2 regions of the Cohnella hongkongensis genome follow, and region 1 is predicted to be linked to the other one. Evidence: predicted binding sites of a transcription regulator. Region 1 holds the regulator's gene; the other holds the start of a gene.

The links. Region 1 encodes NrdR, which represses ribonucleotide reductase genes. Its sites were predicted from a motif close to AACACNATATATNGTGTT; they were not measured.
Region 2: a site for NrdR is predicted at 2,096-2,113, ahead of nrdI (class Ib ribonucleoside-diphosphate reductase assembly flavoprotein NrdI). Genes of this name have one in related genera too.

The regions. Positions count from the first base shown of each region.
Region 1 covers NZ_JBHSEP010000001.1:309,996-314,602, reverse strand. The annotation lists gene ytaF (sporulation membrane protein YtaF) at 1-299, shown strand, start outside; gene coaE (dephospho-CoA kinase) at 346-942, shown strand; gene ACFO3S_RS01420 (lytic transglycosylase domain-containing protein) at 939-1,502, shown strand; gene ACFO3S_RS01415 (small, acid-soluble spore protein, alpha/beta type) at 1,585-1,800, opposite strand; gene nrdR (transcriptional regulator NrdR) at 1,911-2,372, shown strand; gene ACFO3S_RS01405 (cache domain-containing sensor histidine kinase) at 2,458-4,266, shown strand; gene ACFO3S_RS01400 (response regulator transcription factor) at 4,290-4,607, shown strand, end outside.
Region 2 covers NZ_JBHSEP010000016.1:130,526-135,132, reverse strand. The annotation lists gene ACFO3S_RS19760 (DUF423 domain-containing protein) at 1-38, shown strand, start outside; gene ACFO3S_RS19755 (putative bifunctional diguanylate cyclase/phosphodiesterase) at 131-1,948, shown strand; gene nrdI (class Ib ribonucleoside-diphosphate reductase assembly flavoprotein NrdI) at 2,140-2,499, shown strand; gene nrdE (class 1b ribonucleoside-diphosphate reductase subunit alpha) at 2,486-4,570, shown strand.

The DNA.
Region 1 (4,607 bases):
AAATTTTGCGTACGCCTTCGGCGGCCGATATGGACCGGTCGGGGACGATCAGCGCCGGCGAGGCGTTCCTGCTGGGAACGGCGTTGTCGCTGGACGCTTTCGGAGCCGGAATCGGCGCAGCTCTGGTCGGATTTCCTCCGATGCTTACGGCGCTTCTGATCGCGGCGTCCAGCGGGCTGTTTCTCTGGTTCGGCACCCGATTCGGCCTGTGGGCTTCCCGCTGGCGCTGGGTGAAGCAGCTGTCGATGCTGCCCGGCATCATTCTGATCGCGATGGGGATATTCAAATTGTTTGCGTAGAGGACGGCGAGCTCCTCCGGAGAACGTCCTCTAGGAAGAGGGACTTATGAATATAGGATTAACGGGGGGCATCGCCACCGGCAAAAGCACGGTCGCCAAGCTGCTGACGGAGCGGGGCGCGATATTGATCGATCTGGACCGGATCGCCCGGGAAGTCGTGGAGCCCGGGCAACCGGCTTTGCATGCCATCGCGGAGCGGTTCGGACAAGCTGTGCTGCAGCCGGACGGCTCCCTCGACCGCAAGAAGCTCGGGGCCATCGTATTCTCGGACCGGGCAGAGCGCAAAGCGCTAGAAGCGATTACGCACCCGGCGATCCGCGCCGTCATGAAGGAACGGATGGCCCGCTATGAGCGGGACGATCCGGCCAGGCTGGTCGTCGTCGACGTTCCGCTCCTGTACGAATCGAAGCTGGAGAGCCATTTCGAACAGGTGATGCTCGTCTATGCGCCTCGAGAGACGCAGCTGCTGCGTCTCATCCGGCGCGACGGGCTAACCCGGGAGGAGGCCGATCAGCGGCTCTCCGCCCAAATGGACATCGAGGAGAAGAAACGGCTCGCGGACATCGTTATCGATAACGGCGGGACGCCGGAGGAGACGGAGAAGCAGGTTAATCGTTACTGGCGGGAAAAGGGGTTCGGATGAAGAAAAGACGCAAACGCTTTATTCTTTTCCTGGTCCTGATCGTGCTCGCCGCTCTGTTTATACGGTCGGACTGGCTCGGCAAATGGATTTATCCGATATCTTACCAGGATGAGATCAAGATAAACGCGAAACATTACGAGCTGGATCCGCTTCTGATCGCGGCGATCATTCGCGTCGAGTCGAACTACAGGCTGACGGCCGTATCCCGAAAGGGAGCGATGGGCATTATGCAGATTATGCCGGACACGGCGGAATGGATTCTGAAGCAGGGAGACTTCGGCGATATTACCGTCAAGGACGCGGGAACGCAGGCGAATGCCGGCATCGCCCTGGGCTCGTGGTATGTGAAGGAGCTGCAGCGCCAATTCGGCGGCGATCTGGTTAAATCGCTGGCCGCGTACAATGCGGGACCCGGCAAGGTCCGATCCTGGCTCGAACAGGGCGTATGGGACGGCGGGGAACAAACGATTAGCGATATTCCTTATGGAGAGACTAGACATTACGTCCAGCGTGTGTTGTATTATTATAAGAAGTATCAGGACATATACGAGACGTTATAATCTGAAAAGGAAGCCCTGAAGCGTTTCTTTCGCTTCAAAGCTTCCCGATAATGGAGTGCTTCAGTCGATAACCGTCGTCGGATTAACGGCCTGCCAGCTGTTGCTCGGCGATCTGCACGAGACGGCGGGTAATGTGACCCCCGATGGAACCGTTGTCCTTCGTCGTCATGTTACCTTGGTAACCGTCTTGCGGGATGGCAATGCCAAGCTCCTGGGCCGCTTCATATTTCAGTTGATTCAGGCCTTGATTCGCTTGGGGAACGAGCAGCTGGTTGCTGTTGTTGTTTTGTCCGGCCATGTGTGTTCACCTCCTTGCGGTTGGTAACTGTATTATGTGCTTTATTCTACCGTTCATGTAAGGGAAGGCTTGGAAAATCTAACGGATTCGAAGGAGGCGAGATCGACGACATGAAATGCCCTTATTGCGATTACAGCGGAACGAAGGTGCTGGACTCCCGTCCGGCCAACGACAACAAATCGATTCGCCGCCGGCGGGAGTGCGAGAAGTGCAGCCGTCGGTTCACGACTTTCGAGACGGTCGAGGAAACGCCGCTGATGGTCATCAAGAAGGACGGGAGCCGCGAGGAATTCAGCCGGGATAAGGTGCTGCGCGGCTTGCTGAGAGCTTGCGAGAAACGGCCGGTCTCCGTCGGCCAGCTCGAGGTCATCGTCTCCGACGTGGAGCGGGAGATTCGGAATACCGCCACGGCCGAGGTCGAGAGCCGAATCATCGGCGAGCTTCTGATGGAGCATATTTATCCGGTCGATGAGGTCGCCTACGTTCGCTTCGCATCCGTTTACCGCCAATTCAAGGATATTAACATGTTCCTGAAAGAGCTGAACACGTTGATGAGTAAGCACGGGATTTGAAATCGCTGCCGAATTTATTCGGCAGTTTTTTTTGTTGTATAATACAACGTACATCTTCATGAAAGACAAGCGAGGCGATGCAACATTGTTCAGACGTTGGCATGATGTTTCTTTTCAGAGCAAGCTGCTGCTGATTTTTTTTCTGCTCGGGCTTATCCCTTCCGTCTCGATCGGTACGATCGCGTACTTTAAGTCGGTGAATACGCTGGAGGAGCGGCTGACTACGGATTTGGACGTCATTACCAGACAATTGAACGCCGCCATTGAACGGGTAGTCGAGGACGTCGACCGCTTCAGCATTTTTCCTTATTTTACGCCGGAAATCTTTCGCATATTGAATCAGCCGTACGTCCCTCGCGAGCAATGGGGGTATCAGGAGATCGATACGGAGCAGAAATTCGCCGAACTGCTGGCGACTTACCCGTCCATCTTCTCCACGATCGAGGGGTTGATTTTCTACAGCGCGAGCGGAAATACTTACGGTTACCGAGTAAGCAACCGTTCGTCGATCAACGAGCGCGTCAGTCCGGAGAAGGAAGAGTGGTATCAGGAGGCCATCCGCAGCAATGGCGGCGTCGTCATTTCCAGCCTGAGGACGGAGACCCAGTTCAACAGCGCTCCCTTCCCTACGATTACGGCGGCCAGAATGCTCGTTGACGAGGATTTTCGCCCGGCCGGGGTCATGGTCATCGATATTCGTCCGGAGTTTATCGATAAAATCGTACGTTCGGTTCGGTTGGAAAATATGCACGTCATCGTGACCGACAAGGACGGACAGCTGATTTATTCGAGCAGTCCCGTCGGTGCGGACCAACTGTCGGCGCTGCGCGGCGTCAAAGCCGAGGAGGACAGGCTGAGCCGGGGATGGCTGACGCTGGAGGCGGCCGGCACGGAGCTGGAGAAGAGCGGCGTGTGGGCGCACAGCTCCTATCTCGGCTGGACCAGCTATGTGCTGGTCGAACGCAATGAGCTGCTCAAGGAAGCGAACGAGATTAGAGATTTCACGGTTACTCTTGTCGTCATTCTCGTCATTCTGGCGAGTCTGGTATCCATTCTGCTCGCGCGCAGGCTGTCCAAGCCGATTCGCGGCCTGATTCGCTCGATGCGGCTCGTGGAGCGGGGGCTGTTCGCGGCGCCGAACGTCACGACGGGCCGCGATGAGATCGGCCAGTTGTACATCAGCTATGTCCGCATGGTCGGCAGGCTCGACAAGCTGGTCCATTCGATCGAGGTGAAGGAGGAGCAGAAGCGGGAGGCGGAGCTGAACGCGCTGCGGGCGCGGATTACGCCTCATTTTCTCTACAACACGATTCATTCCATCCGAATGCTGGCGGAGCTGCAGCAGGCGGATCGGATCGCCAGGCTGCTCAAGTCGTTGAACAAGCTTTTGCATGCCAATATGAAGCTGGATCGGGACAAAGTCACTTTGGAGGCGGAAACCGATTTTCTAAGAAATTACGTCAGGCTGATGGAGCTGCGATATGCCAATCGCTTTAAGGTGAATTGGCGGATAGAGGTCGGCGCGTTCAAGGCGCTTGTACCGCCGATGATTTTGCAGCCGCTTGTGGAGAACGCGATTTTTCACGGTTCCAAGGGCAAGGATGTCGTGCTGAACATTGAGGTCGGCGCCGAGTGCGACAAAGCGAAGCGCCAATTGCTTCTGTGGGTAATCGACGACGGCCGGGGCGTGGAGCCGGACAAGCTGGACGGAATGAACGGCGAAGCTGCGGAGAACGCCGAGGGAGAGCAGAGCATCGGACTGTACAATGTGCGCGACCGGATTCGTTTCCGCTATGGCGCTTCCTACGGGGTCAAGGTGAGAAGCGAAATCGGCCAGGGGACGCAAGTCTATATCAATCTGCCTTATGAGGAAGAGCATGAAGAGCAACGATGACCACGCGAAAGGGAGAGACGCGGATGTGGAATTTGCTTGTTGTGGAGGATGAGACGATCGTGCGGATCGGTCTTCGCAATATGATGGATTGGGAGTCGTTCGGGATCCGTTGGAAGGCCGAAGCCTCGAGCGGAGAAGAAGCTCTGCGGATTATCGAGGAGGAACAAATTCATATCGTCATTACCGATATCCGGATGCCGGTGATGGACGGGCTGGAGCTGGCCAAGGCGATCAAGCTCAAGGACGAGAGCGTTCAGGTCATCTTCTTCAGCAGCTTTGACGATTTCTCTTACGTGCAGGAGGCGGTGCGGATCGGAGTCGTCGATTACTTGCACAAGCCG
Region 2 (4,607 bases), on a different contig from region 1:
TCTGCTTGGCTTTGGCTGCGCGCAAGGGTAAAAAATAGAAAAAAATGGACTACAAATCTGCGTCTTTTGATCTATAATAGAAAATATTACCCTGTAGTAGTCACCCATTGCGGAGGAAGGACGTAGCCTTGTGAACGGATGGTCCAACGACGGACTTTGGCTGGCGGGTATCGCCGGCGTTGCAGCATTGACCGCAAGCGCCGCTTCATTAGGCTGGATATTCTCGCGCAAACGTTATCGGATCGAGCAGTCGGGTCCCCCCTATCACTCGGAATTACTGAATTCTCTCTATAGTCACAGTCCGATCGTCTTCGCGGTTATCGATCGGCACGGGCGGTTCATGGACATTAACCGGGATCCGTCTGATATGGTCGGTTACGGGAAAGACGAACTGAACGGCAGGTCTTTCGAGACGATCCTGGCCGACGATTCCAGAGAGCAGACGCGGCTTGTTTTTCAGCGCACGCTTCACGGGGAAACCTGCTCCATGGAAATCAAGGTCATGCACAAGCTCGGGCATGCGATTGATCTGAACATCCATGCTTCGCCGCTGGTCAGAAGGAACAAGACGCTTGGCATTCTTGTGTTCATCGAGGATATCAGCGATCGCAAGCGCTCTCTGGAGCGCATCCGCTACATGGCTTACTATGATGATATGACGGGGCTGCCGAACCGGCAGTTCTTTATGAATCGGCTCGAAGAAAGGCTGCGGCTGGCCAAGGAGCTCGAAAGGCCGCTGGCCGTCTGTTATATTGACGTCGATCACTTTAAATTAATCAACGCTTCGTTCGGTCGGGATTTCGGCGATATGCTGCTGCTCCAGATCGCGGAGCGCCTTAGCCGCAGCCTGTCCGTGCCGGGCGACCTCGCGCGGATGGAAGGGGACGAGTTTGCGGCTTGCCTGGACGCGCTGTCGAGCGCCGAAGAAGTGCCCGGACGGCTGGACGACCTGATGTCCGTCATGAAGGAGCCGTTCGAATTAAACGGAGTGCCGGTGCACGTGACGGTGAGCATCGGCGTCTCCGTCAGTCCGAAAGGCGCGGACGACGCCGCGACGCTGCTGAAGCGCGCCGATACCGCACTGCACAGGGTGAAGTTGAACGGGAAAAACGATTATATGCTGCACTCCGGAGATATGGATCATATCGCGATCCAGAAGCTGACGATTCAACACGAGATGCACCGGGCGCTCAAGAACAAGGAGTTCGTGCTGCATTATCAGCCCCAATACGATCTGGCTTCCGGTCAAATCGTCGGAATGGAGGCGTTGGTCCGGTGGCAGCATCCCGAGCGCGGGCTGATCTCTCCCGGCGAGTTTATTCCCGCGGCGGAGGAGAGCGGTCTGATCGTGCCGCTCGGCGAATGGGTCGTCGAGGAGGCTTGCAGGCAGAACAAAGCGTGGCAGGACGAAGGGCTGCTGAGCATTCCGGTATCGGTTAATCTCTCTCTGCGGCAGTTTTCTCAGCGCAATTTGACAGGGAAGATTTCCGAGATATTGAGGCAGACGGGGCTGCACCCCCGCTATCTGGAGCTCGAGATTACGGAGAGCATGACGATGGACGTCGAGCGCGCCTCGCAATATTTGAAAGAGCTGACCGAGTTGGGAGTCAATATTAGCATCGACGACTTCGGAACAGGGTACAGCTCGTTTCACTATCTCAAAAACTTGCCGATCGCCCGCCTTAAAATCGATCGATCCTTCGTCAGGGACATCGAGCAGGATGCGAGCGACGCCGCGATTGTCGCTGCCATTATTTCAATGGCGCACAATTTGCAGATGCAGGTCATTGCCGAGGGAGTGGAGACGAAAAGCCAGGTTCACTTTCTGCGCTCCCATCGCTGCGACGAAATGCAGGGCTTTTTCGGCAGTCCTCCGCTGCCCAGCGACAGCGCTCAGGGGCTGCTGCTGGAGAAGCTTAACCGTCCCGCGCTGCCCAATTACCACTAGATTTCTCTCCCCTAGAACCGGCGGAAGAGGCTCGCTTCGGCGATCCTTTTCTTTTTTTTGCACCTGGAATAGCAAGTAAATCGCATTTGGCAATAGGCCAACTTTCTCATTGACAGACACAATATCTTGATATAAATTTGATTAAGTCACTATACATATTGTGTTAAGCCAAAGGAAGGAGAATGGATGGCATGCTGGTCGCCTATGATTCCAAGACAGGTAACGTTCGGAGGTTCGTAGAGAAATTAAAGCTTCCTTCGGTTCAAATCGAGGAATCCATGGATCTCGATCAGCCCTTCGTTCTTATTACGTATACGACGGGCTTCGGTCAAGTGCCGGAGAGAGTCGCTTCTTTTCTGAAGAAAAACCATAGAAAGCTGCTCGGGGTATCGGCAAGCGGCAATCGCAACTGGGGAGACGGATTCGCTCTGAGTGCGGATCGCATCTCGGAGATGTACGGAGTGCCCGTCATCAACAAGTTCGAGCTGTCCGGGACGATGAAGGACGTCGAGAAATTCGTACAGGAGGTGCGCGCAGTTGCGGCATATTGAACTGAACAACTTGCTGATGCAAAGAGATACGGAAGGGTTCTTCCAGCTGGACAAGGATCGCGAGGCCGTCGCGGAATTCATGGAGGACGTCTACCGCAAAAGCGTAAAATTCGCAAACCACCGAGAAAAAGTCCGCTATATGCTGGACAACAACTACTACGAGGACGTCTACCAGCACTACACCGAGGAGGAGGTCGATCAGATCTACGAATTGGCTCACGAGTACGGCTTCCAATTCAAATCCTATATGGCCGCCTCCAAATTTTACACCGACTACGCCGTCAAAACGGACGATAAAACGCTATATCTGGAGCATTTCCCCGATCGCGTCTCGATCGTTGCGCTGCATCTGGCCAGAGGAGACGTTAACGTCGCCCGGGCTTTAACCGCATCGATGATGGAGCAGCGGCTGCAGCCGGCGACGCCGACGTTCCTGAACGCGGGCAAAAGTCGGCGCGGAGAGATGGTTTCCTGCTTCCTGCTGGAGATGGACGACTCGCTCAACTCGATTAACTATGTGATCGGAACGTGTATGCAGCTGTCGAAAATCGGCGGAGGCGTAGCGGTCAACCTGTCGAAAGTTCGCGGACGCGGCGAGACGATCAAAGGAGTAGAGGGCGCTGCGAAAGGCATTATGCCCGTGCTGAAGCTGATGGAGGACGCCTTCTCGTATGCCGATCAGATGGGGCAGAGGAAGGGCTCGGGCGCAGGCTATTACAACATTTTCGGCTGGGACGTCATCGAGTTCCTCGATAGCAAGAAGATTAACGCGGACGAGAAAACTCGCCTGAAGACGTTGTCGATCGGCCTGATCGTCCCCGACAAATTCTATCAGCTCGCCGAGAAAAACGAGACGCTGTACGTCTTCGCGCCTTATACGGTATTCAAGCACTACGGCCAGCATCTGGACGATATGGACATGGACGAGATGTACGAGACGCTGCTCGCCGACAGCCGGGTAAAGAAGAAAGCGGTTATGAGCGCGCGCGACATGCTTGTGAAGATCGCCACGACGCAGCTGGAATCGGGCTATCCGTATATCATGAACAAGAGCAACGCCAATCGCGCCCATGCGCTTAAAGATATCGGCGGCATCAAAATGTCGAACCTGTGCACGGAGATTTTCCAGCTTCAGGAAACTTCGGAGATCGGCGATTATTTCGAGCCGGACACGATTCGCAGAGACATCAGCTGCAATCTCGCTTCCTTGAATATCGCCAACGTGATGGATACGCGCAAGATCAAGGAATCGGTTCACGAGGGCATCATCGGCCTGACAGCGGTCAGCGACATGACGACGGTCGCCAATGCGCCGGGCGTCGCCAAGGCGAACGCCGAGCTGCATTCCGTCGGTCTCGGCGCGATGAATTTGCACGGCTACCTGGCCAAGAACAAGATTGCGTACGAAAGCAAGGAAGCGCGCGATTTCGTCCGCACGTTCTTCATGATGATGAACTTCCACTCCATCGAGAAGAGCATGGAAATCGCCAGAGACACGGGCGTTGCGTTCCAAGGCTTCGAGCGTTCCGAATACGCCAAGGGTACATACTTCGACCGTTATTTGACGACCGATTATCGTCCGGTCACGGAACGCGTGAAGATGTTGTTCGAAGGCATCGCGGTGCCTTCGCCGGAAGATTGGGCGAAGCTGAAGGACGACGTCGCCAAGCACGGCCTGTACCATGCTTACAGGCTGGCGATCGCGCCGACACAGAGCATCTCGTACATTCAGAACGCGACTTCGAGCGTCATGCCGATCGTCGAGCCGATCGAGACGCGCACGTACGCGAATTCGACGACGTATTATCCGATGCCGTTCCTGAGCAAGGACAATATTTTCTTCTACAAATCGGCCTATCAAATGGATCAGTTCAAGGTGATCGACCTGATCGCCGAAATCCAGCCTCACGTAGACCAGGGCATCTCGACCGTCCTCCACGTGAACAGCGACGTTACGACGCGTCAGCTGTCCCGCTATTACGTCTACGCGGCCAAGAAAGGCCTGAAATCTCTCTACTATACGCGCACGAATCGCCTGTCCGTGGAAGAGTGCGTCACCTGCTCGGTGTAAGGAATAAAGAGGCGAGCGTTCGAGCCGGGAATCTGGA